DNA from 2 places in the Faecalibacillus intestinalis genome. Region 1 is predicted to be linked to the other one. Evidence: a T-box and tRNA genes for the amino acid it is inferred to sense, from the RefSeq annotation. Region 1 holds a T-box; the other holds one or more tRNA genes.

Evidence for each region. A T-box is a leader RNA that pairs with one kind of tRNA and senses whether it is charged. The one in region 1 lies ahead of leuS (leucine--tRNA ligase), so its partner is inferred to be a tRNA-Leu.
Region 2: it encodes a tRNA-Leu, which carries the amino acid that the T-box ahead of leuS (leucine--tRNA ligase) is inferred to sense. The anticodon was not compared.

The regions. Positions count from the first base shown of each region.
Region 1 covers NZ_AP024085.1:1,082,822-1,099,601, forward strand. The annotation lists gene Fi14EGH31_RS05690 (ABC transporter ATP-binding protein/permease) at 1-171, shown strand, start outside; gene Fi14EGH31_RS05695 (ABC transporter ATP-binding protein/permease) at 173-1,996, shown strand; T-box leader at 2,042-2,249, shown strand; gene leuS (leucine--tRNA ligase) at 2,285-4,681, shown strand; gene Fi14EGH31_RS05705 (TetR/AcrR family transcriptional regulator) at 4,912-5,526, shown strand; gene Fi14EGH31_RS05710 (RNA-guided endonuclease TnpB family protein) at 5,507-5,989, shown strand; gene Fi14EGH31_RS05715 (response regulator) at 6,248-6,505, shown strand; gene Fi14EGH31_RS05720 (diguanylate cyclase) at 6,630-7,874, shown strand; gene Fi14EGH31_RS05725 (hypothetical protein) at 8,149-8,352, shown strand; gene Fi14EGH31_RS05730 (sensor domain-containing diguanylate cyclase) at 8,419-9,612, shown strand; gene Fi14EGH31_RS05735 (DMT family transporter) at 9,708-10,595, shown strand; gene Fi14EGH31_RS05740 (LysR family transcriptional regulator) at 10,614-11,477, shown strand; gene Fi14EGH31_RS05745 (HAD family hydrolase) at 11,564-11,854, shown strand; gene Fi14EGH31_RS05750 (arginase family protein) at 11,904-12,653, shown strand; gene Fi14EGH31_RS05755 (MurR/RpiR family transcriptional regulator) at 12,665-13,414, opposite strand; gene Fi14EGH31_RS05760 (glycoside hydrolase family 1 protein) at 13,557-15,029, shown strand; gene Fi14EGH31_RS05765 (cysteine desulfurase family protein) at 15,107-16,240, shown strand; gene Fi14EGH31_RS05770 (tRNA lysidine(34) synthetase) at 16,227-16,780, shown strand, end outside.
Region 2 covers NZ_AP024085.1:280,831-297,610, forward strand. The annotation lists gene Fi14EGH31_RS01475 (DEAD/DEAH box helicase) at 1-2,353, opposite strand, end outside; gene Fi14EGH31_RS01480 (dipeptidase) at 2,456-3,442, opposite strand; gene Fi14EGH31_RS01485 (DegV family protein) at 3,456-4,310, opposite strand; gene Fi14EGH31_RS01490 (hypothetical protein) at 4,322-4,576, opposite strand; tRNA gene Fi14EGH31_RS01495 (tRNA-Asn) at 4,753-4,828, shown strand; tRNA gene Fi14EGH31_RS01500 (tRNA-Glu) at 4,832-4,907, shown strand; tRNA gene Fi14EGH31_RS01505 (tRNA-Val) at 4,913-4,988, shown strand; tRNA gene Fi14EGH31_RS01510 (tRNA-Thr) at 5,000-5,075, shown strand; tRNA gene Fi14EGH31_RS01515 (tRNA-Lys) at 5,082-5,157, shown strand; tRNA gene Fi14EGH31_RS01520 (tRNA-Leu) at 5,165-5,248, shown strand; gene Fi14EGH31_RS01525 (sugar phosphate isomerase/epimerase family protein) at 5,785-6,732, shown strand; gene Fi14EGH31_RS01530 (PTS transporter subunit EIIC) at 6,722-8,086, shown strand; gene Fi14EGH31_RS01535 (DeoR/GlpR family DNA-binding transcription regulator) at 8,151-8,891, shown strand; gene Fi14EGH31_RS01540 (PTS sugar transporter subunit IIA) at 8,954-9,439, shown strand; gene Fi14EGH31_RS01545 (ribulose-phosphate 3-epimerase) at 9,450-10,103, shown strand; gene rpiB (ribose 5-phosphate isomerase B) at 10,106-10,561, shown strand; gene mscL (large conductance mechanosensitive channel protein MscL) at 10,689-11,132, opposite strand; gene Fi14EGH31_RS01560 (MurR/RpiR family transcriptional regulator) at 11,408-12,226, shown strand; gene Fi14EGH31_RS01565 (fumarate hydratase) at 12,236-13,081, shown strand; gene Fi14EGH31_RS01570 (Fe-S-containing hydro-lyase) at 13,078-13,635, shown strand; gene Fi14EGH31_RS01575 (M15 family metallopeptidase) at 13,686-14,942, shown strand; gene Fi14EGH31_RS01580 (B12-binding domain-containing radical SAM protein) at 14,982-16,604, shown strand; gene Fi14EGH31_RS01585 (ATP cone domain-containing protein) at 16,655-16,780, shown strand, end outside.

The DNA of each region.
Region 1 (16,780 bases):
AAGATATGGGGCATAAACCATTTGTTTGTTTTACCAAGAGAGTTTCAATGGTCATTTATGTTATATTTCTTTTATCTTTTGGGATATATCGTGCAAGGAATTTTATTAAGTCTATTTATAGTTTTAAAGATGAAAAAAATAAAAATGTATGAGTGTTTAAGGGAGGAATAGGATGTTAGAAATTAAGAATGTAACGAAGTCTTTTGATCGACCTTTATTCAAGGAGATGTCTATGACATTTCAAGAAACAGGGATGTATGTCATTGTTGGTAAAAGCGGTAGTGGCAAATCGACACTTTTAAATATTTTAGGAGGTTTGGATAATGAGTATCAAGGTGTGATTGAAATTGATGGGCAAGATATTCGACAAATACCACATTATATTAGAAAATACATTGGTTTTATTTTTCAACAGTTTTATTTAATAGAAGAAATGAATGTTAAAGAAAATGTAAATCTCATTTCGTATTTTAAAAGAATAATGATTTTTAAAAAAGAATATTATTTAGAACGTTTAAAAATAAAAGACTTACAACGTTATAAAACAGCAATTTTATCTGGAGGTCAAAAACAACGAGTCGCTATTTATCGAGGATTTATTGCTAAGCATCCCATTATTTTATGTGATGAACCAACAGGTGCTTTAGATGCAAAAAATAGTGAAGAAATTTTTAAAATATTAAAACAACTGTCTAAAGAAAAATTAGTGATTGTTATTAGTCATGATGAAATACTTGCTAAAAAATACCATGATTATCTCTATGAAATAAAAGATTATCAATTAAAATTAATTCATCAAAATCCAATAACGCAAAGAAAAAAACAAGAAGAAAAAACAAGTAAAAGATCTTTTTTACAATTTATATTGAAAGAATTGAAAATGACGTGGAAGAGTTCTTTTGTTGTTGTACAAGTTTTATTTTTAGCACTTTTAAGTATTTTATTGACCCTTTCATTGACTCAATCAACACAAAAACAAATTCATCAGCAATTAGAACAAATTATTCCTTCAACAACCATTATGTTAAAAAAGAAAAATAATCAAATGATCAAGATGGATGATTTGAAACAAATTCAACATCCAGCAATTCAATACCGTTTTTTACAAAATGATCAGGTGGATTTTTTAGGAATCTCTTTTTCTAAAAAATATCAAACGAAAAAAACACTTTATATTTCTGATTATATTCAGCAACCACAAAAGAAAATTCAAGGAAGAAAGATAAAAAATGCTCAAGAAATCATTTTATCTAAGTCTACTTATGAACAACTTTTATATTTATCGCATCAGAAGAATTTAATAAATAAAGATGTATATTTGTTTTTTGAATATCAAAATAGAATTTGTTTTTATAAAGTTAAAATTGTAGGGATTGAAAATAAAAAGACTTTAATGGAGACCGTTTATTTTAATGAATATGCAATGAGTCAAATGTTAAAAGAACTTTATCAAATAGAAGTAGGGCAAACCGCTTTTTTACAAGTGAAAGATAAAAATATTTTAAAAGATTTAAAAAATAAATATCCTTTATATCAATTTAAACTTGCAAATAGTTCATTATCTTCAAGCATCGATGAAAAATTTCAACAAATTGAATGGATCCTTTATTGTTTTAGTTCTTTAGCAGTTGTAACAGCTTGCTTTTTATTAGGTGTTGTTTTATATTTGATGGTCATTAAAAGAAAAAAATATTTTGCTATTTTACAAACATTGGGGGCTTCATTATGGCAGATGATAACTCTTGTTTTGTGTCAAGGTCTAGGTATTTCCTGCACAGCATTTATAGAAGCAATGATTGTTTTAAAAAAGTTATTTATTTTTGCTAATCAGTTGATTCAAAAAAGTATTTCAGATTTGATGGATGAATTTTTTGTTATACAAAATAATGTGCTTTTAGGTGTTTTTATAGGAGTACTTATTTTAACATTATTATGTTGTTTGATCCCAATTAAAAAAGTAAAACAGATAGAAATTATAGAAGCTTTAAAGAGTTAGGGAGTTTTTTATTGCATAAAGTATGTGATGTGGTATAATAGAAAAGCAAAATCAATGAATAGGAGTACTAGCAAATCCCCTATATTTAGAGAGTCAGTGGGTGGTGCAAACTGATTATAGTATTTGTGAACTCGCCTATGAGATGTATTTTTGAATAAAGTAAAAAATATCGTAGAACTGCGTTAAAGTTTTGAGGTGCTAGAATTTTATTCTAGAACTAAGGTGGTATCGCGTTGAAATTGGCGTCCTTAGATAAGGATGCTTTTTTATATTTAAGGAGGAAAAATTATGCCGTTCGATCACACAAAAATAGAGCCAAAATGGCAAAAATATTGGGACGAAAACAAAACATTTAAAACAGATTGTTATGATGATTCAAAACCTAAATATTATTGTATGGATATGTTCCCATATCCATCTGGAAATGGTTTACATGTAGGACATCCTGAAGGATATACTGCAACAGATATCGTATCAAGAATGAAAAGAATGCAAGGATATAATGTATTACATCCAATGGGATTTGATTCATTTGGATTACCTGCTGAACAATTTGCAATTCAAACAGGTCATCATCCTGCAGAATTTACAAAGAAAAATATTGATGTTTTTAGAAAACAAATTAAATCATTAGGATTTTCTTATGATTGGGATCGTGAAATTGCAACAAGTGATCCTGAATATTATAAATGGACACAATGGATCTTTACAAAATTATATGATCAAGGATTAGCTTATATTGATGAAATTCCAGTTAACTGGTGTCCAGAATTAAAAGCCGTTCTTGCAAATGAAGAAGTTATTGATGGTAAGAGTGAACGTGGAGGGTATCCTGTTATTCGTAAACCAATGCGTCAATGGGTTTTAAAAATCACTGAATATGCAGAAAGATTATTGGCTGATTTAGATGACTTAGATTGGCCAGAAGCTACAAAACAAATGCAACGTAACTGGATTGGTAAATCTATTGGGGCAAATGTTGATTTCAAAATTGATGGAACAAATAAAGTATTTACAGTTTTTACAACACGTTGTGATACATTATTTGGGGCAACATACTGTGTTATGGCACCAGAACATCCATATGTTGAAGAAATTACAACCGAAGCACAAAAAGCAGATGTTGAATCTTATAAAGAAAGTTGTGCTAGTAAATCTGACTTAGAAAGAACAGAACTTAATAAAGATAAAACAGGTGTCTTTACTGGAGCTTATGCAATCAATCCAGTAAATGGTAAAAAAATCCCAATTTGGATTTCTGATTATGTACTTGCAAGTTATGGTACAGGAGCTATCATGGCTGTTCCAGCACATGATGATCGTGACTATGAATTTGCTAAAAAATTCGGTATTGAAATCATTCCAGTATTAGAAGGTGGAAATATCGAAGAAGAAGCTTATACAGAAGATGGTGTTCATATTAACTCTGAATGGCTAAATGGTCTTGGAAAACAAGAAGCTATTGATAAAATGGTAGATTGGTTACAAGAACATCATTGTGGACAAAAGAAAGTATCTTATAAATTAAGAGATTGGTTATTCTCAAGACAACGTTATTGGGGTGAACCAATTCCTATCGTTCATATGGAAGATGGAACAATGCGTACAGTTCCAGTAGAAGAACTTCCATTAGAATTACCAGCAACTAAAAACTTCCAACCTCATGATAGTGGTGAATCGCCACTTGCTAATTGTGAAGATTGGTTAGAAGTAGAAATTGATGGACAAAAAGGACGTCGTGAAACAAATACAATGCCTCAATGGGCTGGGTCATGTTGGTATTATATTCGTTATATTGATCCACATAATAGTGAACAAATTTGTGATCCAAAATTATTAGATAAATGGTTACCAGTTGATTTATATGTAGGTGGAGCAGAACATGCGGTATTACACTTATTATATTCTCGTTTCTGGCATAAAGTTCTTTATGATTGTGGTGTTGTTAAATGTAAAGAACCATGGCAACGTTTAGTACACCAAGGTATGATTTTAGGAGATAACAACGAAAAAATGTCTAAATCAAGAGGTAACGTTGTTAACCCTGATGATATCGTTGCTAGTCATGGTGCAGATTCACTTCGTTTATACGAAATGTTCATGGGACCACTTGAAGCATCACTTCCTTGGTCAACAAATGGATTAGATGGTTCTCGTAAATGGTTAGACCGTGTTTATCGTTTAATGATTGAAACTGGTAAATTATCTGATGAAAATGATCATAGTTTAGATCGTGTATATCATCAAACAGTTAAAAAAGTTACTGATGATTTTGAAAAATTAGGTTTCAATACAGCTATTTCACAAATGATGATTTTCATTAATGAATGTTATAAAGCTGAACATGTTTATAAAGAATATGCTGAAAACTTTATTAAAATGCTTTCATGTATTGCACCTCATATTTGTGAAGAAATGTGGCAACAATTAGGACACAATGATTCAATTGCTTATGAACCATGGCCAACATATGATGAAAAAATGTTAGTTAGTGATACTGTTCAAATGGGTATCCAAGTTAATGGTAAATTAAGAGCTAAAATTGAAGTTGCTAAAGATGCAGATGATGAAACTGTTAAAGAATTAGCATTCCAACAAGAAAACGTTAAAGCACATACTGACAGTAAAGATATCGTTAAAGTAATTGTGGTTAAAAATAAAATTGTAAACATTGTCGTTAAATAAAATATTACAAATATTTAAGTAGAGATACGTCTCAAAAACCTTGAAAAATCAAGTTTTTTGAAAAAGTGTCTCTACTTTTTTGTGAATATATGTATTTTTTGGGTGACAAATAAAATAAAATCTTTATGAGAATGTCATGAAATAATGGTTAAAGCTAGGAAATTGTTAAATTTTTATTGATTAAACTAACAATAGGTAGTAATATAACTAACATAAGGAAGCGGATAGATATGGAGAGGAAAGAAGAAATTATTCAGGCGACACTTATGTTAGCGTCTAAAAATGGAATAGACAATGTTTCAATGTCACAAATAGCGACGCAATTAGGGATAAAGAAACCATCATTGTATAATCATTTCCGTTCGAAGGATGAAATTGTAAAGGCAATGTATGATTATTTAAGAACACAAGCAAAAGAAAAACTAAAAATAACGGATCTTGATTATGGAAAACTTGTCAAAGATAAAAGTCTAGAAGAAGTTTTAAAATTAATGGTTCATAATTATTGTAAGATGAGTACACAAAGTGAAATGTTTTCGTTTTATAAAATCATTTATTCCACACGCACTACAAATGTTGTGGCTGCTCAAATTATGTGTGAGGAAACAGAAAAAATGATTTTAGCAACAAAAAATCTTTTTTATGCATTACAAGTTCATCAAAAAATATTTGTAAAAGACATTGATCAGGCAGCTATCTCTTTTACAATGACAATACATTCTTTGATTGATTATCAATTAGATAGGAAAAGTGCAGGAAATAAATTTAACGAGGATATATTAGATAATTATATTTGTTGGTTTAGTAAGGAATTTGGTGGTAAAGATGAAAAGAACATTGATTAATTATTTAGGAATTTTGGGGATTATATCTTTGATTTCTTACACGCTGGCGGTTGTCAAAACCAACAACAAAGAACAACGTATCATGAAAGATACAGATCATAAGCTAAGTCGTGAAATTGTAAATACAGCAAAAGCACATGATATCTCAGTAATCAAATTAGAGCGACTACAAAACATCCGCTCAACGACAAGAACAAGTCGAAAAAACAATCATAGCCTGCATACATGGTCGTTCTATAGACTAGCTACATTTGTAGAATACAAAGCAAAACTGGCAGGCATAAAAGTTGAGTATGTAGATCCAGTATATACAAGTCAGATCTGTCCGATAAGTGGAAGAATCCAACATGCAAAAGATAGAAATTATATATGCAGATGTGGATATCAAACACACAGGGATTTGCTAGGAGCTATAAATATATACAACTCAACTGAGTATATTGGTAACAGATATACTGCCTAGAGAACTATAGGTTCTGCTCTAGGAAGGGTAATGGCATACCCCTATCTTGCACTGCGACCTATCAGAAATGAACTGGTCAGCCAACAATGTTGGCAGGTAGCAAGAATCTCCTGTCTTTAGACATGGGGAGTGTCAAAAGGGAAATACGTTTTATTGGCTGAAGATAATGATTTGAATGCAGAAATAGCGATAACGATTTTAGAAGATATGGGATTAATAGTTGAACGTGTTGAAGATGGGATTTAATGTGTGGCTAAAATGGAACAAATGCCTGCTAAAGGCTATGATTTGATTTTAATGGATGTTCAAATGCCTCATATGGATGGTTATAAGGCAACGGAAACAATTAGAGAATTATCTGATGAAGGAAAGGCTCATATTCCAATTGTTGCTTTAACTGCTAATGCTTTTGAAGAAGATAGAAAAATGGCAATTTCAAAAGGAATGAATGATCATATTGCTAAACCAATTGATGTAAAAAAGGTTGAGGAAGTTATTATTTCTGTTTTAAAATAATATTTTCAATAAAAAGAAAAAGGATGTTATTTATTATAAATCACATATTCTTCTCTTTTTTAGATATATTCATTGAATTTTTATGCTTCTTTTTTTAAAATAAAACCATATTGAGGGAAAAAACATGCAAAATAGTAAAATAACAATGAAAGAACTTTTATATAAAATGGCTTGTTATCAAGAACTATATCCAAATGTACATCTTTTTGAAAAAACAGATTTAAATCAAATGAACTCTAATTGTTTAAGCAGTACAATAGAAGCATTTCGTTTAAAAAAAGATTGTACAAAATTAGAATATTGTAAAGATAAACTTTATCATGTCATTTCTAAATACTATGTTGTAGATCAAAAAGAATATGTAATGGAAATTATTTGTTGTTTAGACGAACAACTAGAGTTATCGCGACAAGAAAATAGCAATCTTATTTTAAAGTATTTGGGTAAACACGATGATTTTTATTTAGATGTATTAACAGGTGCTTATAATAGACGTTTTTATGAAGAAAAAATAAAACATCAAACAACTCCTGCAGGAATTGTTATGCTCGATGTGGATGATTTTAAGATTTATAATGATACATTTGGTCATGATTTCGGAGATAGGGTTCTTAAAATGATTGTTGAACATATTAAGAATTCACTTAGAAATCAAGATAAACTTATTCGCTATGGTGGAGATGAATTCATTATTTATTTGCCAAATATTGAAATAGAAGATCTTTATTTAATTATGCAAAATATTTTAGAAAATATTCATCATGCAACAATCAGAAGGTATGAAAGTGTTCAATTTTCTTTGAGTGCAGGGATTACAATGTATCAAACAGGGACAATTGAAGAAGCAGTTTCTTTGGCAGATCATTTATTATACCATGCTAAAAGAAAAAAGAATTGCATATTTACAGAATTAGATCATCAGTATTATTCTGATAGAAATGATACTAAACAAACAATTCTTATTGTTGATGATTCTGAGTTAAATCGTGCAATTCTTTATGAAATATTAAAAGATGATTTTTATTTATTGGAAGCTACAAATGGGCAAGAATGTATTGACTATATTAAGCAATATGGTTCGGGAATTTCTTTGATTTTATTAGATATTATTATGCCTGAAATTGATGGCTTTGATGTTTTACAATGGATGGAACAAGAAAAATGGTTAGATGATATACCTGTTATTTTAATTTCAAGTGAAGATTCAGCAAATGTCATTAATAAAGGTTTTGCGATGGGAGCATCTGATTACATTAAAAGACCTTTTGATTATCGAATTGTTTATCGACGTGTTTATAATATAATTAAACTCTACGCTAAACAAAAAAGATTAATGGATTTATTAAAAAAACAAGTAGAAAAGAACTAAGAGTTATTAATGATTTTATCGTATTGAATTTGGAAAATATATTTGATTTTAAGAAGATGATATAACATTTGTGAAAATAATAGAATAGTTAAAAAAGTTGATAACCAACAGAAAAGCCAAAAGTTGATTTCCTGAGTTATTTGTTGCTCAAGAAATCCTCAAGGTTTTTTAATTAATTGAATTATAGCGATACTATAATTCTTTTTTTATTAAAATCTTTGTTTACCTTTGTTTAAATATGGTAAAATATTTTAAAGAAAAGATGGTGAACGATATGAAAAGAAAAGCAATTTATAAACTCTCTTTTAAAGCATATTTAAAAGCAATGATGATTTTTATTGTTTTTATAATGATTTGTTCTATTTCGTTTTTCTTTTATATAAAAAAAGATATAGAAAATGAATCTGTTAATAAAGTGGTTGCTAATACAGAAAAACAAACTGAAAGTTTAAAACAGTATATAGATATTCAATATTGATATCTTGAAGGTGTTGGTAATCATATAAGCCAGCAAGATTTATTTTGCGAAGATAATATAAATTTAATTCATTCCATTAAAGAATATACAAAATTAGAAAATGTTGGAATTATTGATAAAAATGGAGAAAGTCATTATGATAATGGTGCCGTAAAGAATGTAAGTCAACGTGAATATTTTCAAGAAGCACTAAAGGGAAATAGAGTCTTAAGCGCTCCACTTGAAAGTGTTATTGCAGGGGAGGCACGTGTTATTATAGCGGTACCTATTTATGATCAACAAAAAGAAATTGTAGGAGTTATAGGTGGTAGCTATGATATTGGGAATCTAAATAAAATTGTTTTTAGAGGTATTTATGATGGAAAAGGATCGGCCTTTCTTGTTTCTAAAGAAGGGCAGTTGATTACTTATAATAATGCTGTTAAAAATAAAGATTTTTTAGCTTCTGAAAGTATTTTTAGTTATTTTGCTGAATACAATGTTTTATCTCCGGATGATCTTCAAAGTTTAAAACAAAAATGGATTAAACAAGAAAATGGTTATATGACTTTAAATTATAATAATAAAACATCTTATATGGCTTATTATCCATTAAAAATCAATGATTGGATCATGTGTTATAACATTGATGCAGATGTAGCACAGGAATCTTATACATTTATCATTTATGCTGAATATTTGCTTTTTACTTTATTTGTTTTTGCGTTAGTGATTTTGTTATTTACAATTTATAAAGTAAACAATAAACATCAAAAAAGATTATTAGAATTTGTACGTATCGATGCATTAACAGGTATAAAAAATAAGGAAACATTGCAAAATGAAATTAGTACATATTTAAAAAATGATTCTTCTCAACAATTAGGGGCACTTTTTATGATCGATGTTGATAATTTTAAAACAGTAAATGATTTAAATGGCCATGTTATTGGTGATGAAGTTTTAAAAAACTTTGGCTCAATTTTAAAAGAATCTTTTACAATAGAGGATATTGTAGGGCGTGCAGGTGGTGATGAATTTATTGTTTTTGTTAAAGATATTCAAGAGCATGGAAATGCGATAAATAAAGCCCAAGAAATATGTCAAAAGATAAGAAATATTGAAATTGACAATTTTAAAGGAACAATTTCTTGTAGTATTGGGATTGCCTTTTATCCTGAACATGGAACAACATTTAAAGACTTGTATAATTTAGCTGATCAGGCTTTGTATCAAACAAAGAATCAAGGTAGAAATGGTTATACATGTTATACAAAATAATAAATTATAGATAAAAACTATCAAATTGATAATTTTTATCTATTTTTATTTATATAAATAGAAATGTATACTGTAGAACTAAGGGAGAGAAGAAAATGAAAAAATCTTATGTATATTTATTGACAACATTTATGTTATGGGGAAGTTTGTATGTTGTCAGTCAATTTGTTTTAGGAAAGATTCCTACGTTTACAGTAGCAATGTTTCGTTATTTAATTGCTTTTATAGCACTAAGTTTAATCTCATTAAAAAGTGAGAAAGAAAAAATTGAAAAAAGTGATTATAAATATTTTTTTATTATGGGATTTATTGGTTATTTTGTTTCTGTTGATTGCCAACTTTTAGGAACGAAGATTGCCGGTGGATCAATGGCTTCACTTATTAATTCATTAAATCCAGTGATTATTAGTGTGATGGCCATGATTATTTTAAATGAAAAATTAGAAATGAATAAAATTGCAGGAATTATTTTATCATTGTTTGGTGTTTATATGATTATTGGGACAGGAGCTAATATTCAATTTTTAGGTGTGCTTATTTCTTTTATTGCAGTTATTGGTTGGGCGTTTATGTCCGTTATTTCAAGAAAGATTTCTAATAAATACGGTGCATTAACACTTACAAAAGTATCAATGTTGATTGCAACAGTTTGTAATATTCCAGTTTCCTTTTTAGAAGTACAAGTGACACACCCTCTTATTCAAGTAGATTTAGGTGCTGTTTTAGGACTTGTTTATATGGGAGTTGTTTGTACGGCATTTACGAATATTTTATGGAATAAAAGTTTATCATTATTACCTGCTAATACTTGTAGTGCTTTTTATCCAATTCAAACATTAACTTCTTCATTTTTAGGAGTTGTTGTTTTTCATGAAGTTTTGACAACTTCATTTGTATTGGGATCAGCTTTTATTATCGTTGGTGTTTTAATTAGCTTATTATTTAAAAAACGTACTCGAAAAGAAAAAGAAGTCCTAGTATAATCATATTAGGTGATGACAATGAATTTATATCAATTACGTTATTTTACGACATTAGCACAAGAAGAACATTATACAAAAGCAGCTTTAAAATTACATATTACTCAACCGAGTTTAACGCATGCCATTCATTTATTGGAAGATGAACTAGATGTTGCGTTGTTTGAAAAAAAGGGAAGAAATGTTGTTCTAACAAAGTATGGAAAACTATTTTTAAAAGAAATCGAGCCAATTCTTAATCGTTTAGATGATTCTATAGAAAATATTAAACAAATTTCAAAAGGAAAAGAAACTTTAAATATTGGTTTTGTAAGAAGATTAGGGATGAGCTATATTCCCCAACTAATTTCTTCTTTTCAAAATGAAAATGTGACCTTTCAATGCCATAGTGGTTTTTCTTATGATCTTATTCATGATTTAAAGAAAAATGATTTAGATATTGTTTTTTGTTCCTATGTAGATGATCAAGATATATTTTTTAAACCTGTTGTAACACAAGAGTTTTATGTAATCGTCAGTCTTAATCATCCACTTGCTAAAAATGATGAAATTGATTTAAAACAAATAGAAGATCTACCTTTTATTACTTTTACTAAAAATAGTGGAATTCGTCCAATGATCGATCATCTTTTAGAAAAGTCAAAAATACATCCTCATATATCAATGGAATTAGAGGAAGATGAAGTCGTTGGTGGTTTTGTAGGTCATGATTTAGGGGTAGCGATTGTTCCTGATATGGCAGTTTATGATTTGTTGCCAATCAAAAAAATAAAAATTAAAGATATAGATGAAAAACAAACATTTTATATGGCTTATTTAAAGAATACGCAAAAATCTAAAGCATTTCTTGAATTTATTGAGCATGTAAATTGTGATGTATTGTAGAAAAACAAGTCTTTTTTCTAAAATGGAAAGAGACTTTTTTAATTGATTAAAAATGATACACTACCATTTGTAGTGGAGAAAGTCGTATGGAATATAAACTAATAGCTTTTGATATGGAAGGAACATTATTAAATTCTAATAAACAAATTTCAAAGAAAACTCAAGAAGCAATTGCTAGAGCGGTTGCGTATAATAAAATTGTGATTTTAAATACAGGAAGAAACTCTGCAGAGCTTGAAGCTTTAAAGGTAGCAGGACTTGCGGTTGTGATGGATAATGCGATTGATGAAATTAAACAATATGGTGATGTTATTGTAAGTGATTGTGATCATGATGGGTGCGTTGAAGCAATTGAAAAATATTTATTAAAAGAGTAACGGAAGTTACTTTTTTTATGCTAGGATAAAAACAAAGGAAGTGTTTAAAATGTTTAAAAAACAAAATAACATGACGGTCATGGATTTTACAGGAATTTATGAAAATGAAAAGTTTTATAAACATAAAAATATTAGATGGCTTGATTTACATGAATTACAAGGTGTTTATGGTTATTGTAGTCAAGAAGCAAGAAGAACAATAGAAGCTAAAATAAGTAATCTATCTCCTGAAGGCATACATTTTATAGATTCTGGTAATTTTCATTATGTTAGTGAGTTTTGGATAGAAAAAATGAAACATGATTTTATTTTAGTTGTTTTTGATCATCATAGTGATATGATGCAACCGATGTTTGATGATATTTTAAGTTGTGGATCTTGGATTTTAAATAGTTTAGAAAATAATAAATATTTAAAAAAAGTGATTTTAATAGGTATTGATGAAAAACAGGTTTCATTGATTAAACGTCAAGATCAGGTTCTCTATTTAACAGATGATGATTTAGAAAATAGAGAAGTGTGGAAAAAAGTTGATGATTTATTACGTCAATATCCTTTATATATTTCAATTGATAAAGATGTTTTGAGTCAAAATGTTATTCAAACAGATTGGGATCAAGGTTCTATGCAACTCATGGAATTTAAAATATTACTCGCTTATTTATTTAAAAACAGTCAAACAATTGGAATTGATATTTGTGGAGAATGTGCTAATGAAGTAGGACAATTAAATGAAATTAAAGAAGATGATGCTTTTAATGAAAAAATACTTTCATTTTTAAAAAAAGAAGAGGATTAAGTAAAAAAAACTTAATCCTCTTTTAAAGTATTATGAAACATATTTAAAAGTAATTCTACAAAGATTACAACAATCGATTGTAAATCAACAATTGATTGTTTAGATAAAGTATATCCTGGAAGAATAAGTGTATTTTCAATCAATAATTTAGGCTTTGGATTTAAAGTAATCATATACGTATTTTTAGAGGCGTTTGTAAGGTCAAAAAAACGAGAAACATTATTTTGATTACCTTCAATAGAAAAATAAATCAAGAGATCATCTTCGTGAATTGTATTATAAAGATGACTTGCTTGCATATAATCATAAGCAAAATAAGTATTAATACCTAAATCTTGTAATCCTAAAACTAAATGTTTTGCTGGTAAAGATGAATAATGAACACCAATGACATAGATGTTTTTGGTGTTTTTTATTTGTTTAATAAGTTGGTTGAGCTTATTTTGATCAATGTTATTGAATTGACGAATGACTGATAAATATTTAGATGTTAATTCATCAAATAGATTTTCAGAATTTACTTCAACATGTTCTTGATGCAAATAATGAAGCATGTCAAAACGAAAATCTTTATAACCTTTATAACCTAAAACTTGACAAAATCTTAAAATTCCAGAAGTTGAAACCTGACATAGTTCAGCAATTTTAGTAATCGTCGCTGTTTCAATAGCTGTAGGGTTTTGAACAATATAATCGTAAACTTTACGTTCTGTTTTAGAAAAATCATTTTTATGTAAGTGGATGGTTTCCATTAAGTTCATAGTCTCACCTCATGTTTATTTTATATAAAAATGATAAAATTGTCAAAATAATATGTAACTATTGACAAAAGAGAATAATAAGATTATGATTTGTTTGTAAAAATTGTCAAAACAAAATGTAAAAAGTAACAAGGAGACTATTATGAAACAATTACCAGAAGGATTTTTATGGGGTGGCGCAACTGCTGATTTCCAATATGAAGGAGGATTCAATGAAGGAGGAAGAGGACTTTTATCACATGACTTTGAAACAGATGGGTCAATGGAAAACCCAAGACATCATACAATGGAAATGAATGATGGTAGTATTATTAAACCAAGAAGTTCATTTTTTTATGCAGATCCTGTTCCACAAGAAGCAAAACCAGTGTTTTTAGATGATGAATATTATCCAAGTCATCAAGCTGTTGATTTTTATCATCGTTATAAAGAAGATATTGCACTTATGGCTGAAATGGGATTTAATGTTTTTCGTTTTAGTATTTGTTGGAGTCGTATTTATCCTTTAGGAGATGAAGAAACACCTAATGAAGAAGGATTGAAATTCTATGATGATGTAATTTCAGAATTAGAAAAATATCATATTCAACCATTGATTACAATTTGTCATGATGAAATGCCAATGCATTTAGCTTTAAAGTATGGGGGATGGTCTAATCGTTTTGTGATTGATTGTTATGTTAAATACTGCAAGACTTTATTTGAAAGATATGGTAAACGTTGTAAGTATTGGCTTACTTTTAATGAAATCAATGCTGTAAGAGGATTTGGGCCATGTGGAACAAGAGAAAGTGATGGAAAAGTGAGATATCAAGCAGATCATCATATGTTTGTTGCTAGTGCTAAAGCTGTTATTTTAGGACATCAAATGATGCCAGGTAGCATGTTTGGAACAATGTATGCAATGAGTGAACTTTATCCAGCAACGTGTAAACCAGAAGATATGTTTAAACGTCTTCAAGCAAGAAGAGAAAACTGGTATTTTATTGATACGATGGCAAGAGGTTATTATCATCCTTATGCTAAAAGTGTGTGGAAACATCATGGTTTTGATTCATTAGAAATCACAGAAGAAGATAAAGAAATTTTAAAAGAAGGACAATTAGACTTTGTTTCATTTTCTTATTATCGTTCAAATACAGTAAAAAAAGATGATCCATGGTTTAATGTTGGAGGTTCTTCAAATCCTTATTTAGAAAATACACCTTGGGGATGGCCTGTTGATCCACTTGGGCTTAGACATTGTATGAATGAAATTTATGATCGTATTCAAAAACCAATTTTTATCGTAGAAAATGGTATGGGAGCTATTGATCAAGCAGATGAAAATGGATATGTTGAAGATGATTATCGTATTGATTACTTACAAAAACATTTATCAGCTATGGCTGATGCGATTAATGAAGATGGTGTTGAATGTTTAGGATATACGATGTGGGCACCAATTGATCTTGTTTCTTTATCAACTGGAGAAATGAAAAAACGTTATGGATTTATTTATGTTGATATGGATGATAAAGGAAATGGAACTTTAAAACGTACAAAGAAAAAATCATTTAATTGGATGAAACATATTATTGAAACAAATGGGAAAGCCCTTGATGAAAAGCTCTAGCAATCAGCTAGAGTTCTTTTCATTATTGACACTTCTTTATAATTCCTATAATATTAGTAGGAAAAGAGAGGTACCTTATGATTTATTTAGACTATGCAGCCAATATACCAATAGAAAAAGAAGTACTTGATACGTATTATCAAGCAACCATGAAATATTTTGCTAATCCTAATGCAAGTCATACACTAGGATTACAAGCAAAAGAAGTTATTGATCAAACAACAAAGCACATTGCTGAACAATTACATGTCTTACCTGAAGAAATCATTTATACATCAGGAGCGAGTGAAGCCAATAACCTTGCAATCAAAGGTATTTTAGAAAGATATAAACATCGAGGTAAACATGTTTTAATTTCACCTTTAGAACATAATTCAATTTTATCAAGTCTTACAAAAATGCAAGAAAATGGTTTTATTGTTGAAATGATTCCTTTAAAAGAAGATGGACAAGTCAATGTTGAAAAAATGAAATCAATGATTCAAGAAGATACGATTTTAGTAAGTGTTTGTAGTGTGGATAGTGAACTTGGAATTAGACAACTGATTGAAGAAATTGGAGAAGTTTTAAAAGATTATAAATATTGTTTTTTTCATAGTGATGCTTCTCAAGCAATTGGTAAAGTAGCTATTGATTATCAAAATGTTGATTTGGTTACTATTGCACCTCATAAGTTTTATGGTATGTTAGGAACTGGTATGTTAATTAAAAAGAAAAAAGTTGGTTTAAAAACACAAATTGATGGGGGAAAGTCAACAACTGTTTTTAGAAGTGGAACGCCTGAACTGGCACATATTGTATCGATTGAAAAAGCTTTAGAGATTGCTCTTTCAAAACAACAAGAACGAGAAACTTATGTAAAATCGATCAATCATCAAATGCTTGAACCATTAAAACAATATGATCAAGTATTAATAAATCGTACAAAATATTCTTTACCTCATGTTATTAATATTTCCTTAAAAGGAATGAAAGCTACAAAATTTGCACAAATGCTCGATCAACAAGGTATCTATATTTCTACTAAAACTTCATGTTGTCCTGTAGAAACACCTTCTAAAATGGTTTATGCGCTTTATCAAGATCGTCAAAGAGCGATGTCTTCTTTTAGAATTAGTTTATCGCATTTAACAACAGAAAAAGAAGTTCAAGATTTTCTAAAAATCTTTGATCAATGTTACAAGGAGTGCTTTGAAAATGGAAAAATATAAAGAAATAGAAAGAAGTATCATAAAAACATATCGTAAAGAAATTTGGTCTAAATTTATAAAAGCTGTTAAAAATTATCAACTTATCCAAGAAAATGATAAAATTATGGTTTGTATTAGTGGTGGAAAAGATTCTTTTTTAATGGCTAAGTGTATTCAAGAATTACAAAGATATGGGCGTGTTCCTTTTGAAGCTCATTATGTTGTGATGGATCCAGGATATAACAGTTATAATCGTGATTTTATTGAAGATAATGCAGATTTATTGAATGTACCTATTGAAATCTTTGAAAGTAATATTTTTGATGTGGTTTCAACAGTTGATAAAAGTCCATGTTATTTATGTGCAAAGATGAGAAGGGGCTATCTTTATAGTAAAGCACAAGAGTTAGGATGTAATAAAATTGCTTTAGGACATCACTTTGATGATGTGATTGAAACAACACTTCTTTCGATGTTTTATGGTTCTGAAATCAAAACGATGATGCCTAAATTACATAGTGAAAACTTTGAGGGATTAGAGCTTATTCGCCCTTTATATTT
Region 2 (16,780 bases), 800 kb from region 1:
TTGGTATTTCGTAAGTTTCTTTGAAATGATGATAATTATATAAATATTGAGGCATCAAGAAATCAAAGATTGACCATAATTCTGCTAAACTATTTTCAATTGGAGTACCTGTTAAAGCAAAACGATATTTACCATTAATTAATTTAACAGTTTGAGCATTCTTTGTACTTTGATTTTTGATATATTGAGCTTCATCTAAAATAAAATAATAGAATTGATAATCTTTATATAATTCATAATCTCTACGAATATAATCATATGAAGTAATAACAATATCATATTCTGGAATGCTTTCAATTAATTTCTTTCTTTGAGCAATATTTCCAGTAATACAAACTGTTTTTAATTTCTTTGAGAATTTTTTGATTTCATCTTGCCAGTTATAAATCAAGGTTGCAGGAGCAACAACGAGACTGACATGATTTTCACCGATACCATCTTCAATCAATGTCATGACTTGTAATGTTTTACCAAGCCCCATATCATCAGCTAAGATACCACCGAAGCCATATTCTGACATTGTTTTTAACCATTTAAATCCTTGAACTTGATAGTCTCTTAAAATCTTAGAATAATTTTGTGGAACTTGAATATCTTCAGGATCTTTTTCTTCAATATGAGAAATCAAGTCTTGGAAATGTTGATCTCTGTTGAAATGTAATGATGAACTGTTCATAAAGTTTTCTAAATAAAGTGAATGATATTTATCAACTTCAACTTCACCATCTTTTAAATCGTTATATTCAATATTTAAATCATTAAATAATAAATCTAAATCTTTGATACTATCATCATCTAAATTAATAAATTCCCCATTTTTTAAACGATGATAATTCTTTTTGTGTTGAAAAGCATATAAAATATCTTTAATTTCTTCTTTATCAACGTTGATACTATTAATATCGATTTTTAATAAATCATTTTGTAAACGAACACCGATATTTAATTTCATATTTTTAGGTTTATTCATTTGTTTGATTTCTTCACTAATATAAATTTCACAATCATTATTAAGTGAAGGTAAAACACGAGTAATGAAATCATAAATATCTTCTTCATTATAAAGATAATACATTTGTGTGATTTCATCATATTCTAGGTATTTTTGTAGTGTTTGAATAACACCATCTAATTTTAATGGAAGTACTAGATCTTTAGGGTTTTCTAAGATTGTATTTCCTTGATCATCTCGATAATCTAATGTAACAGATAATTCGTTGTTGTTATTTAAATCGACATAAATTAATAAAGAAATATCCATAGGTAGATATTCATCGATATCATCTCCTGTAAATTCGACATAAGGAACAACAGAATCAATGATATATTTAGAAAAATGTGGTAATTCGTTATTTGGAATTGTAAGTGAATTATTTTCTAAATGTGTAAGTAAAGGCCTTAGCGCATTGCTACATTCTTTTGAATATCTATTAAGGGTATAGTGATCGAAATAATAGATATATTGATGACCGATGATAGTAATACCATCAGGTTCTTTGTATTTGATGGTTGTATAATCTTCATCTTTTTGGATTTCTAAAATGAAGTTTTGTAAATCGATTGTTGTAAAGTTAATGTTGATATCTAAATTATCATAATGTGTTAGAAAAAAATCATCAATATTATCTGATGTGATTCTAATACTACGATCATCATCTTTTAAATGAAAATATTCTTTAATAAAACGAATTTGTTTTAATGAAGAACTATCAAAGGCTTTAGAGTTATGATCGGTAACTAAAGCATTTCCATATTCAACAATTTCGTTTGCTTTTACATTTTGAATAAAAGTATTTAAGTTTTTAATTGTATAACTTCTATCGCTAGCAATCTTATAAGATAAACTTAATCGATTAAATGTACTTTTTACTTGTGGTATTAAATGAATGTGTTGATTAAGTTGTAATTGATGTAAACGATGTTGATTTTTATATTGTTCAATTAATGAAAAAGTTAAATTAGCTTGTTCTTTTAAATGTGCGGCTTCTTTTTTTGCTTGAAGTGCTTGTAATTGATCAGCGTAATTTCCTTTTTGATTGAAAGAATAAGGTAAATCACTTGCTTCAAGACCGTAAAATTTTAATAAAATAGCACCTATATGTCCACATGCCAGTTCATTAGGCTTACAGTGATTACAATCACAGTTAAATTCGAGGATATGTCCTCCTGTATCAACTTGAATTGTAGCGGTATCAATTTTACCATTAACATTAGTACTTCCTACGATTTGGTAAATTTGACCATCTTTAATAACAGACATGTTAGATATTGTATTATGTTGAAATAAGTTATGAGCTACTTTCCAATTGGGCTCATTAAAATACTTATTAATTTCATCATCTTTAATATACATAAGTAGTCCCTCCCATTTAGCTATTATAACATTATTTTTCTAAAATGATGAGATAGAGATACGCATTTTTTTGTTTTTTTAAAAATAGGATTGTTTCCAATCCTATTTCAAAACTGCTTTATAAACACGTAAGACATTTTTATAAAAAATCTTTTCAATTTCTTCAATAGATAATCCAGCTTCAATTAAAGCACCATATAACATTTGATAACCACTTGCATCCTTCATTTCAAGCTTGGATCCAATACCATCAAAGTCACTTCCTAAACCAATACAATCAATACCTGCAAGATTTTTGATATATAAAATATGTTGAACCATATCCTTAATATAACTTGTTTGATGAGTACCTTCGGTAGTTAAAAAATCACTACAGAAGTTGATTCCCATAACGCCTCCACGACTAGCAAGTTTTAAAATCATGTCATCTGACATATTTCTAGCGACACCACATACTTGACGAGCGTTACTATGAGAGGCAACGAAAGGTTTTGTTGTATGATGATAAACATCATAAAATCCAGCATCACTTAAATGAGAAACGTCAATAATGATTCCTAAACGTTCCATTTCTTTAATATATTGTAAACCAAAAGGTGTTAAACCATCGTGATCATTGATTTTAAACATATCTTCATAACAAGAAATATTAGAAAGGTTAGGGTGTCCAATGCCATTTACATGATTCCATGTCAAAGTAATCATTCTAACGCCTAATCTATAATAATGTTCAAGTAGTGATAAATCATTTTCTACAACAGCACCTTCTTCTAATGTTAGAAGAGAAGACATGATACCTGCTTGTTGATGGTCGATAATATCTTGATAACAAAAGACAGGTTTAATGAGTTCAGGATATTTTTCTATTTCATGATAATAATGGTTAATGAGTTGATTTGCTTTTAAAAAAGGTTGAGGATTTTCACTTAAATCGACAAACATCGCAAAGTTTTGAAGTAAATAATTTCCTTTTTGCATTTTCTTTAAATCAATATGACCGTCATTTTCTAATAAAGAACCTTCTTTACCATGATGTAAATCATCATAAAGTTTTAAAATAGTGTCACAATGCATATCAACAACTTTCATCATTAATCACTCCTTAAATTTTATATGTAGTATGAATTGCACAACAGGCAAGACCACCATGGCATGTTAAAACAGCAGGCAAATAATTGATTTCTACATCAATACCATGGAAGGTTGTTTGAAATAATAATTTTGCTTTTTTAGCAAAAATTTCATTATCAGCGTGTGAAATATAAATCTTGTGTTGTTTAGCGTTAACACCTAATTCATGGAATTTATCAACAATCGATTTTAAGATTTTTACTTCAGTTCTAGCCATTGTATATTTATCAACTGCTTTACCTTGTTCATCTAAACAAAGCAAAGCTTTGATTTTTAACATCGATGCCATTCTGGCTGCCATTGGTGATAATCTTCCACTACGTGAAAGTTGTTTAAAGTTATCTGGATAAAGGAACGAAAAAGAATGATTTGTTTTTTCTTCTAAAGCAGCAAAAATTTCATCAACAGTTTTTCCTTCATCTGCAAGTTGTTTTGCACAAATAGCCATATCCATAACAGGAGCACCTAATTGGCGACTATCATAAATATAAACATTATCTAAACCAACGGTATCTTTAGCAAGATGGAAACCGTTGTTTGTTCCTGATAAATCTGCAGAGCAAGTAATAATAATGATTGCTTCATAATCTTCTTCTTGCCATTTTTCCATTTGTTCAACAAGATAACCTGTATTTGGCTGACTTGTTGAAGGAATTTTACCATCTCTTAAATAGTCATAAAGTTGTTTGGTTGAAATATCGATTTGATCTTTATATTCATGACCATCAACGATGACACTTAATGAAATAAGTTCGATTCCGTTTTTTTGTGCAATTTCTTGATCCATTGCACTTGTTGTGTCTGTCACAATTAAATATTTTTCCATTTTTGATCTCCTTAAAATTCTAATTCTAATTCTTGATAATCTTCTGTAAGAGATTGAGTGGTTTTTAACCAAGCGTAGGCTTCCTCAAATTCTTCTTCAGTAATATCTTCTATTATTCCAAATTTAATAAGTTTACATACATCATATATACTTTGCCATAAAGCATCGAATTGATGATCTTTTGCATCAATATCTGCTTGTTCACTTTCTTGATAAACAATAAATTCATGTGCGATTTGACTTGCCTGTTCTCTTTGTTGGTCCATAGGATCCTCCTTATATTATATGTTTATATAATTATACCATTAATCAAATATAGAATGGTATATAATATTACAAGAAGAAACGGTTTTTGACATAAAATTAAATTTTTTTAAAAAAATTTAAAAAAGGGTTGATTTATTAGAAAAAGGATGCTAATATAAATGAGCACTGTTAAGTTGCTTGAATAGCTCAGTTGGTAGAGCAATCGGCTGTTAACCGATCGGTCGTAGGTTCGAGTCCTACTTCAAGCGCCATGTGGCTCGTTGGAGAAACGGTTAACTCACATGCCTTTCACGCATGCATTCACGGGTTCGAATCCCGTACGAGTCACCATTTTTGGAGGTTTAGCTCAGTTGGGAGAGCATCTGCCTTACAAGCAGAGGGTCAGCGGTTCGAGTCCGTTAACCTCCACCATTTTTTTAAATGCCGGCTTAGCTCAATTGGTAGAGCAACTGACTTGTAATCAGTAGGTTGAGGGTTCAAGTCCTTTAGCCGGCACCATATTTTGACCCGCTAGCTCAGTTGGTAGAGCATCTGACTTTTAATCAGAGGGTCAGGCGTTCGAGTCGCCTGCGGGTCACCATTTCAATGCGGGCGTGGCGGAACTGGCAGACGCACTAGACTTAGGATCTAGCGCCTTCGGCGTGCAGGTTCGATTCCTGTCGCCCGCACCAAATGTAAGAGACATCGAGTAATCGATGTTTTTTTGTGTTTTATAGATAAATAAATTATAATGATTTACTTTTTTGTTGCACTATTAATAATTACGTTAATTTTTTATAGTTAATGTGTTAATTATTGAATATAAGTATTTGAGTAAGCTAAATTACGTATTATATGAAATCGTTTGTTTTTGTTTAAAAGTTAGAAAAAGTAAAGACGTTTGGTATTAAAAAAATATAATCATAATCAATCATTAAATTGTCTTGTGAAAATATTATTAAAGTAAAAAATACAAAAGATCCTTTTATAAAAAAGTTCTTTTGTATTTTTTTATGGGATGAATAGTTACTTATGAAAAAATATGAAAATAAAATCAAAATATTTCAAAAATAATCAAATATATCTATTAAACACATGGCTAAAATCATTAATTTTCATAAACTTAAGAAAAATAATGAAAAAATATGAAAAAAATTGAAATAAAATGATTGAAAACGCTATCTTGATGTGCTAATATTGAAACTGTCAAAGGGAGGTAATGAAAAAAATGAAATTAGCAACAAGAATTAATTCTTATTTAAGAATTGAAGGATATGATTTAGAAAAATCATTTTCAGATTTTAAAAAAGTTGGATTAGGATATGTTGATTTAAATTATCCGGAACATGTTAAAGGTTATGATGCAAATACCATGAAATCATTATTAAATAAATATGATTTAAAATTAAATGGTGTTGCACTTAGATTTAGAAATAAATTTATTAATGGTGAATTAGGAAATTCTGATCCCGAGCTTGCAAAAGATGCACTTCAATTATGTAAAGATGCTGCAGATTATTGTAGAGCTGTAGGGGGAAAAGTTGTTACAATATGGCTAGGTTTTGATGGTTTTGATTATAGCTTTCAAATCAACTATAAAAGAGTTTGGGATCAATTAGTTCATGCATTCCAAGAAGTTTGTGATTATGCACCTGATTTACAAATAAGCATTGAATATAAACCATATGAAGAAAGATCATATGCATTTATTGATTCAATGGGTGTTACAGGTATGATGTTAAATGATATTAATAGAGATAATATTGGAGTGACATTAGATTATTGTCATATGTTAATGAAACATGAAAATCCTGCATTTGCTGCAGATATTTTTGGAAGTCGAAATAAATTATATGGTATTCATTTAAATGATGGTTACGGTGTACATGATGATGGTTTAATGATTGGAACATCAACTCCATTTAAGACATTAGAAATGCTATATTATTTTAAAAAACATGGTTATAAAAATGCAATTTATTTTGATACATTCCCTGTTATTGAAGAAGCTGCAGCAGAATGTGAAAGAAATATTGAAATGATTAATTATATGAATAACTTAATAGATAAAGTTGGATTAGACTATATTCAATCTATTATAGATAGAAATGATGCTATTGCAGCTAGTAAGTTAATGCTTGGATTCTTTAAAGGAGGAGAAAAAAATGAATTATAAAGAAACTGCAAAAGGTATTCTTGAGCATGTTGGTGGTGTTGAAAATATATCAAATATGTCACATTGTGCAACACGTTTAAGATTAAATTTAAAAGATGAAACATTAGCAAATGATGAAGATGTTAAGGCGGTTGATGGTGTTGTTAATGTCATCAATAAAGCAGGACAATATCAAGTGCTTATTGGAATTGAAGTTCCTCATGTTTTTGAAGAATTTGAAAAATTAGTAAAAGGTAACGGAAATGTTGAAATGGCAGAAAGTAATGAAGATGAAGGGATTATAAGTAAAGTTTTCTCAGCGATCTCTGCAATTTTCGCACCATTATTACCTGCTTTAGCTGGATCAGGTATTTTAAGAGGTTTATTGATTTTAGCAGTACAATTAGGAATGATTAAAGAAGGTAGTGGAACTTATACTATTTTATATTCAACATCTATGGCAGTGTTTTATTTCTTGCCTGTTCTACTAGCATTTACATCTGGTAAAAGATTTGGTGCAAGTCCTTATATTTCAGCACTTATTGGGGCTGCTTTACTTCATCCAGATTTAATTGGATTAATGGGTGATATTGGAAATGGAGCAACAACTTCATTCTTTGGCATTCCAACAGTTTTAATGAATTATAACTCTACAGTTTTACCTATCATTATTACAATTTGGGCATATTCTTTCTTATATAAATTTTTAGATAGAAAAGTTCCAGAAACATTGAAATTAGTTATCGTTCCACTTGTATCTTTAGTAGTAATGGTTCCATTAACATTAATTGTTATTGGTCCAATTGGGGTTTATGTAGGAGAAGGTATTGCAAATGTTGTTAACTGGCTAATTGAACGTAGTGGTATTTTAACTGGTGTCTTAATTGGTGGTGGATGGAGTGTCCTTGTAAGTTTTGGTGTACATTGGGCAGTCAATCCAATCATGATTAATAATATTTCTCAATTTGGTTATGATTATATTTGTCCTTTAACATTTGCATGTAACTTTGCAGTAATTGGTACAGCTTTAGGTGTTTATTTAAAAGCTAAAGATCCTCAATTAAAAGGATTTTCATTAACTGGTATTATCACAATTGCATTATCTGCAATTATTGAACCAACTTTATTTGGTATGTTAGTAAAAAATAAGAAATTATTCTTAGCACAAATTATTGGTAGTGCTGTAGGTGGCGCTTATTTAGGATTGATGAAAGTTGTTACAAATGCATTTGTTTTTGGTAGTGTTACAACTTTCCCGGCATTCATCGTAAATAACGCAAATGTTATTCATGGTGCAATTGGTTTATTAATTGCTACTATTGTTGGTGCAGTATTAGGATATGTGTTTACAAACAAAGAAGACAAACTCGCATAGTATTGTTTTATAAATTATGGAAAATATGTTATCCTTATAAACAGGAAGCAGGTGTATTTAAAATATGATTCCATATGAAAGACAAAAGAAAATTTTAAGTATTATTGAAGAAAATGAACTTGTAAAAATAGACGAATTACAAAAAATATTTGACGGTGTATCCGTTTCAACTTTGAGAAGAGATTTAAAGGAACTTGAAAAAAATAGAAAAATAGAATCTTTCTCTGGTGGAGCTTTTAAAAAAATATCTACAATTGGAGAAATACCGATTTCAACGAAAAATACATTAGAAAGTGAAAAAAAGGAAAAAATTGCTAGAATGGCATCTGAATTAATTGTAGATGGAGATACAATATATCTTGATTCAGGGTCAACATGTACAATGATTTTAAAATATATTATCGGAAAAAAAATTACGATTTATACTACGAATACAGATGTTTTTTCTATAAATGAAAATGTAATAGCTGATATATTTGTGCTTGGAGGTAGATATAATCCCATCACTTCTTCATTAACTGGCCCATTTACAGAAGATTTATTAAAAAACCTATATTTTAATAAATCGTTCTTAGGAGCTAATGGAATAGATGAAACATTAGGTGTTACAACACCTACTATAGAAGAAGCAACAAAAAAGAGAATGGTAAAAAGACATTCAGATCAAATTTATCTTGTATGTGACAGTTCTAAGTTTCATAAGTTATCAAATGTAAAAGCATTTGATTTAGATGATGTAATTGTAATTTCGGATAAAAATGATACAAAATTAAATGAAAAAGTTTCAATAATTACTGAATTATAGATAGAAATTACAAAAAGCGAGTCACTAACAGTGTACTCGTTTTTAAAATAAGGAGAAGAAAGATGATATTTGGTAAATTTAAAGCAAAAAAAGTAGAAAATTATAATATTTGTTCCCCAATTAAGGGGAGTGTTATTGATATAACTAAAACAAATGATCCGTTATTTAAAGAAGAAGCATTAGGAAAAGGAGTAGGAATTATTGCTGAAGAAAATACTTTAGTATCTCCTGTAAATGGAGTAATAAAAACTTTTTTTCCTACTAAACATGCTATTGGTATTACTACAGATGATGGTGTAGACATTCTTATTCATGTAGGAATTGATACAGTTGAATTAAATGGAAAGTATTTTAATGCTTTAAAAGAGCAAGGAGACAAAGTAAAACAAGGAGATAAACTTTTGGAAGTTGACTTTGATGGTGTCAAAGAAAGTGGATATGATGCTACAGTTTTATTTGTCGTTACTAATTCTCAAGAATATTCTTCTGTAAAATCATGCGAAGGGAATAAAACGATAACTGATACTATTATTGAAATTCATAAATAGGAGCATTTATATGGAAAAGTTATTATGTCCAAGTATGATGTGTGCAGATTTTGCATCATTAAAAACGGAAATTGAAAATCTAGAAAAGGGTGGAATAGATATCTTTCATTTAGATGTCATGGATGGAAGTTATGTACCAAACTTTGGAATGGGACTACAAGATATTGAATATATCTGCAAGACAGCCACAAAACCATGTGATGTTCATCTAATGATTGAAGAACCAGCAAAATATGTAGAAAAGTTTGCTAAACTAGGAGCGAAAATCATCTATATTCATCCAGAAACAGATCCACATGCCTGTAGAACATTACAAATGATCAAGGGTGCAGGAGCCAAAGCAGGGATTGCAGTGAATCCAGGGACAACCTTTGAAACAGTAAAGGATTTACTTTATTTATGTGACTATGTAATGTTGATGAGTGTGAATCCAGGATTTGCAGGACAAAAATATTTAGATTTTGTAACACCAAAATTTAAAAAGTTTGTAGAAGAAGCAAAGAACTATGGAGGATATGATGTCATGATCGATGGAGCATGTTCGCCAGAGAAAATAGAAATGTTGTCTAAAATAGGAGTTAAGGGATTTATTTTAGGAACAAGTGCTTTATTTGGAAAAGGAAGAAGTTATCAAGAAACTATCAAAGAATTAAGAGGATTATAAAAATGAAAATAGGAATTGGAAATGATCATGTAGCAGTAGAATACAAAAAAGAAATCAAAAAATATATAGAAGAAAAATATGGATATGAAGTAGTCAACTATGGAACAGATAGTACAGAAAGATTCAACTATCCTGTATCAGGAGAAGCAGTAGCAAATGCAGTGGTAAATGGAGAAGTAGATAAAGGAATCGTTATTTGTGGAACAGGAGTAGGGATCTCATTAGCGGCTAATAAAGTCAATGGAATTAGATGTGTAACATGTAGTGAACCCTATAGTGCACTTTTATCACGACAACATAACAATACAAACATGTTAGCCTTTGGGGCAAGAGTTGTAGGAATTGAACTTGCAAAAATGATCGTAGATGCATGGCTATCAGGTGAATACGAAGGTGGAAGACACCAAGTACGTATTGATATGTTAAAAGAAATTGAAGAAAAACAAAAAAATAAATAATTAATTGAATCAATAGCATTATTTATAACATGCACCGATATTTTTCCTCTCTTAAATATCACATAAATAATGCAATATAAAATTTATTAAAAAACTCTTTGTAATGAGTACATTACAGAGAGTTTTTTTACTTTTCTAATTGACTTGTACAGTGTGGGCAACGAGATGCTTTAATAGAAATTTCACTTTGACAATAAGGACAAATCTTCTTTGTCGGTTTTTCTTCTACTGGTTTTTCAGTTTTAGATCTTAACTTGTTCATTGCTTTAACAATCATAAAGATGACAAAAGCCATAATAATGAAGTTAAGTAAACCAGTAATAAATAAACCATAATTGACAGTAGATGCCCCTGCTGCTTGAGCAGCAGCTAATGTTTTGTATGTATTTCCATCTAAAGCAATAAATAGATTAGAAAAATCGATCTTACCTGTAACTAAACTTAAAATAGGCATAATGATGTTTTCTACAAGAGAAGTGACTAATGAATTAAAAGCACCACCGATAATAACCCCAACAGCTAAATCAATCATGTTGCCTTTTAAGGCAAATTCTTTGAATTCTTTTAACATTATATTGATCTCCTTTTTCTTTATTATAAGAAAAAGAAAAAAGACATCAAGATGCCTTTTATGTTATTCTTATTTGGGAGGATAAGAATAATATAGAAAGATAATAGAGGGAATATGAATAGTAAAATCTATTTTCTTTCTACAGATTTAATATATAAATAAAAAATAGTTAAAAAAAGTTACAAATGTAAAAAAATATGTGATTTGTTATCACAAATTTATATAAGCATAAAGATGAATTTAGTGTATAATATTGTAGAATAGGGGAGGATGACATGAAAAATTTATTTTATAGATTATTAATATATTTAGATAGCGCCAATGAAACAGATACAAATTATAACATTGCCTGGTATATGGCACATCATATTTCAGAAGTAGCTCATATGGGAATTTCTAAACTTGCGAGCGAATGTTTTGTGTCTCCAGCAACCATTTCTCGTTTTTGTAGAACACTTGGTTATGAAAATTATGCTCATTTAAAACAAGAGTGTGCGTGGTTTAGTTCAACATCAAGAAAGTTTAATAATTTAATTAATGTTCCTTTAGATATGATGAAAGATCATCCAGAAGAAAGTACAGCTTATTATAGCCAACAAATTTGTACATCTTTAAATCAACTTTCTTCTTATTTAGATTGGAATGTAATCGATGAGGTTTTAAAACTGATTCATGATAGTGATAACGTAGCTTTTTTTGGAACACAGTTTTCACATTCTGTTGCTTTACATTTTCAAACTGATTTATTGATGTTAGAGAAGTTCACAATGGCTTATATGGAACAAACAAGTCAGCTTCAATGTGCTAAGGAGTTAGATGAAAATAGTGTAGCTATTATCTTAACAGTAAGTGGTCATATTTTTAATGGGAGTCAAAAGATGATTTCATATATTAAAAAATCAAATGCGAAAGTTGTTGTGATTACCAATGATAAGAGCTTTGATTTTGGTTTTGAACCAAATTATATTATTGAAATAGGTGATTCAAAATATAAAAAAACAGGTAAACATAATTTACTTACAACAATGGAATTAATGTCACTTAGATATTATTCTATTTATTATCCTGATGTAAAAGATAATATTATTGAATAGGAGATACATATGAGAGAAATAACATGTTCAACAATTACAGATGCAATTAAAAAAATGTGTATAGAAGCAGCAACTATTTTACCTCAAGATGTTGAAAAAGCATTATCACAAAAACATGATGAAGAAGATAGTGCACTTGCCCAAAAAACATTACAAGTATTAATGGATAATGCAAAGTTGGCACAAGAAAAACAAATGCCTATTTGTCAAGATACAGGAATGGCTTTTGTTTATGTGACAATGGGACAAGAAGTACATATTACAGGTGGCAGTTTAAATGAAGCAATTCAAGAAGGAGTAAGACAAGGATATACAGAGGGGTATTTAAGAAAATCAGTTGTTAAAGATCCTTTGTTTGAACGTACTAATACAAAAGATAATACTCCAGCAATTATTTATTATGATATTGTTGAGGGGGATACTTTTCATATTACTTTAGCGCCTAAAGGATTTGGTTCAGAAAATATGAGCCAAATTAAGATGTTAAAACCAAGTGATGGACTTCAAGGAATTAAGGATTTTGTGATGAAAGTGGTCAATGATGCAGGACCAAATGCCTGCCCACCAATGGTTATTGGTGTAGGTATTGGAGGTTCTTTTGATAAAGTGACAATGCTTGCTAAAAAGGCCATGATTCGTGAAATTGGAAGTCATCATTCAGATCAAAGATATGCTTCTTTAGAAGATGAATTATTACAAATGATCAATGAAACAGGAATTGGCCCTGCTGGTTATGGAGGAAAGACAACAGCTCTTTCTTTAAATATTGAAACTTTCCCTACACATATTGCAGGAATGCCAGTCGCTGTTAGTATTTGTTGTCATGTCTCACGTCATAAGGAGGTTTCGTTATGATTTATTTAGAAACACCATTAACAGTTGATAAAATTAAACAGCTAAAAGCTGGAGATGAAGTTTTTTTAAGTGGAACGATTTATACAGGAAGAGATGCTGCTCATAAAAGATTGATTCAATTATTGGATGAAGGAAAAGAACTTCCTTTCAATATCCAAGATCAAACGATTTTTTATGTTGGCCCAACACCTTCAAAACCAGGTCAAGTATTTGGCAGTGGTGGACCAACTACTTCAGGAAGAATGGATGCTTATTCACCTAGACTTATTAAACTTGGCTTACATGCGATGATTGGTAAAGGGTATCGAAGTGATGCAGTTAAAAAAGCCATTGTTGACTATCATGGCGTTTATTTTGGTGCTATTGGTGGTGCTGGAGCGATGATGTCTTCATGTATAGAAGAATGTGAAGTGATTGCTTTTGATGATTTAGGACCGGAAGCAATTCGTAAGTTAAAAGTTAAAAATATGCCATTAGTTGTAGTGATTGATCATTTAGGAAATGATTTATATGAAATTGGTAGAAAAAACTATTTAAAAAAGGATTGTAAGTAGTATCTATATTTTCTATAATAGCGATACATTAATAGAGGTGAAAAAAAGAAATGGGATTATTTAAGAAAAAAACAGATTATAGTTATTACAGTTCTTATAGTAGTTCAAGAAGACGTTTAAAAGTAGGACGTACTGTGATTGCTGTAATTGCAGCAGTGGTTGTTATTTTAGGAATTATTATTTATTTTAATTTTAATAGAATTCAATTTTTGATGAAAGGTTACTCTTGGTCAACAACTAGTGAATTAGTAAAATCATTTGATAATGATGAAGAAAAAGAATTGTTATCACATGATGAGATGAAACATATTTTAAAATGGATCGATAATTCAAATAAAGTAGCTCTTTATGATGAATATGAACAATTCTATTCTTTACATAAAGATATGAATTATGAAGATATCGTTGATGTTGTTAATTATATTTTTGAAAATCAAGCGCCTTCATTAAAATCAATGGGTTATAGTGAAAAAACAATTTGGTCAATGTTAAAAGATGGTGCTGGTAAAAGTGATCTTCAATTTTTAATAGACAATAAACTTACAAATAGTCAAACAGCTCCTTTTAGAAAAGTAAAAGGATATGATTTAAAGAAAATCAATGATTATATAGCACAATATAATACTGTTAAAGATTATAATTATGCTGTTAATATTGTTAATTATCCATTTATTGTTTCAAGTAATGGTCAAACAAATGCTAAATATAATATTGCCAATCCAGATGATTATTTAACTCTTGTAAAAAAAGGATTCTATTTAAATGATTATGAACCAAAAGATTTAGTAGAATTAGATAGTGAATATGTAGCGCCAACATGTGATCATCCACAACTTAGAAAAGTTGCAGCCGAAGCTTTAGTTAAAATGATCAAAGATGCTAAAAAAGAAGGTATGTATTTATTATTAAATAGTGGTTATCGTTCATATGAAGAACAAGAAAAAATCTATCAAGAAACTGAACAAAAATATGGTGGTGCTTATGCTGCTGAATATGTAGCTACTCCAGGAGCAAGTGAACATCAAACAGGACTTGGTATTGATATGACTTCTCAAAGTGTCGTTGATAAACAAAGACTTGTCTTTGGAGATACAACAGAATATAAATGGGTTGTTGAAAACTGTGCAAAATATGGATTTATTGTTCGTTTTACAGAAGGAACGGATGGTATTACAGGAATTTCTCATGAACCATGGCATTTACGTTATGTAGGTAAAAAAGTGGCTAAGGAAATTAAAGATCAAAACTGGACGTTAGAAGAGTATTGTTTATATAAAAACGTTATTCCAAAATTTAAGAAAGATTAAAAATCTAGAGTTTTCTCTAGATTTTTATATAGAGTAATTATGAAAACATTAATCACAACATTAAATTCAAAATTTATCCATAAATCATTAGCGTTAAGACTTCTTTATGTAGCTTGTAAAGATGATCATGATATTGATTTTAAAGAATATACCATTAAAGATGATTTAAATCATATCGTAGATGATCTTTTATCAATGGATTTAGATATTCTTTGTTTAAGTGTCTATATTTGGAATGTGGATCATATTCAAAAATTATGTCATTTATTAAAGGAAAGAAAACCAGAATTAAAGATTATTGTTGGTGGACCAGAGGTTACTTATGAAATAGATCATTTTTTAGATGAGTTTGAAATTGATTATATTATGGCTGGTGAAGGTGAAGTTGCTTTAAATCAATTATTGACAGCTTTGGAAAATAATGAAGAAGTCAAGCTTCAAGGTATTAGTACGAAAAAACATCGAGATCCACGCTTGATTCCACCAGTTGATTTAAGTTATTTAGAAACGTTAGAGTCTCCTTATTTATTAAAAAGAGACATGAAAGATATGAAAAATAGGATCTTATATTTTGAAACAAGTAGAGGATGTCCTTATCAATGTCAATATTGTTTATCTTCATTAGAAAAAGGATTAAGATTCTTTTCAATGGATTATTTAAAACAACAATTAAAAGCAATCTTAAATACAGATGTCAAAGTAATTAAGCTTTTAGATCGCTCGTTTAACGCTAAAACAGAACATGCTTTAGAAATATTAGACTTTGTTTTTAAAAACTGTCATCCAGGAGTACAATTACAATTTGAAATCAATGGGGATGTTTTAGATCAAAGAATTATTGATTTTATTAATGAAGAAGCACCTGATGGTTTACTTAGATTTGAAATCGGTATTCAATCAACTTATGAACCAACAAATAAAGTTGTTCAAAGATATCAAAACTTTGAACGTCTATGTGATGTTATTCGACAACTCCAACAAAATCATAAAATAGATTTTCATTTAGATTTAATTGCAGGATTGCCACTAGAGAACTTACAAAGATTCTCAAAATCATTTGATGATGTTTTTAGATTATATCCTAAGGAATTACAATTAGGGTTCTTAAAACTTTTAAGAGGAACAAGTTTAAGAAAAGAAGCTAATAAATATGGTTATATTTATGAAAAACATGCGCCTTATGAATTAATAGAGAGTCATGATTTATCTAAAGAAGATATTGAAAAAATACATTTAGCTGAAGATATGTTACAAAAATATTGGAATTCAGGAAGAATGCCAATAACAATGAATAAAGTCTTAAGGCAATGTAAGTCACCATTTTATTTCTTTTTAGATTTGGGTGAATTTTACCAAGCTCAACAGTTTAAATTCTTTGGTTTTCAATTAGATGAATTATTCCAATATATCAATCTTTATTTAAAAGAACAATATGAAGATGAATTAATAGAAGACTATTTAAGATTATCTAAAGTCAAACCTAAAAAATGGTGGAAGACAAGAATTGATAACGAAAAAGAAATCAAACATCGATTAATAGAAAAGCATCAATTAAATCAAGAAGATGTCTTTAGATATGGGATTGTTGAAAAATTAAAAGAAGATTATATTTTAGTAATTTATAAAAATTATCAAGTCCATGTAGAAAAATATCATATCTAATGAAATTAAATAAAAATTTCATTATACTATATATAGATAGGAGACTTTGTATGATTAAAAGTATTAGAAAAAGAGATGGGCGTTTAGTTGACTTTGAAGTAGACAAGATTGCTGGAGCGCTTTATAAAGCCTTTAGTGCATGTTTTGATAAAGTAGAATTAAAGAAAGTATATGCT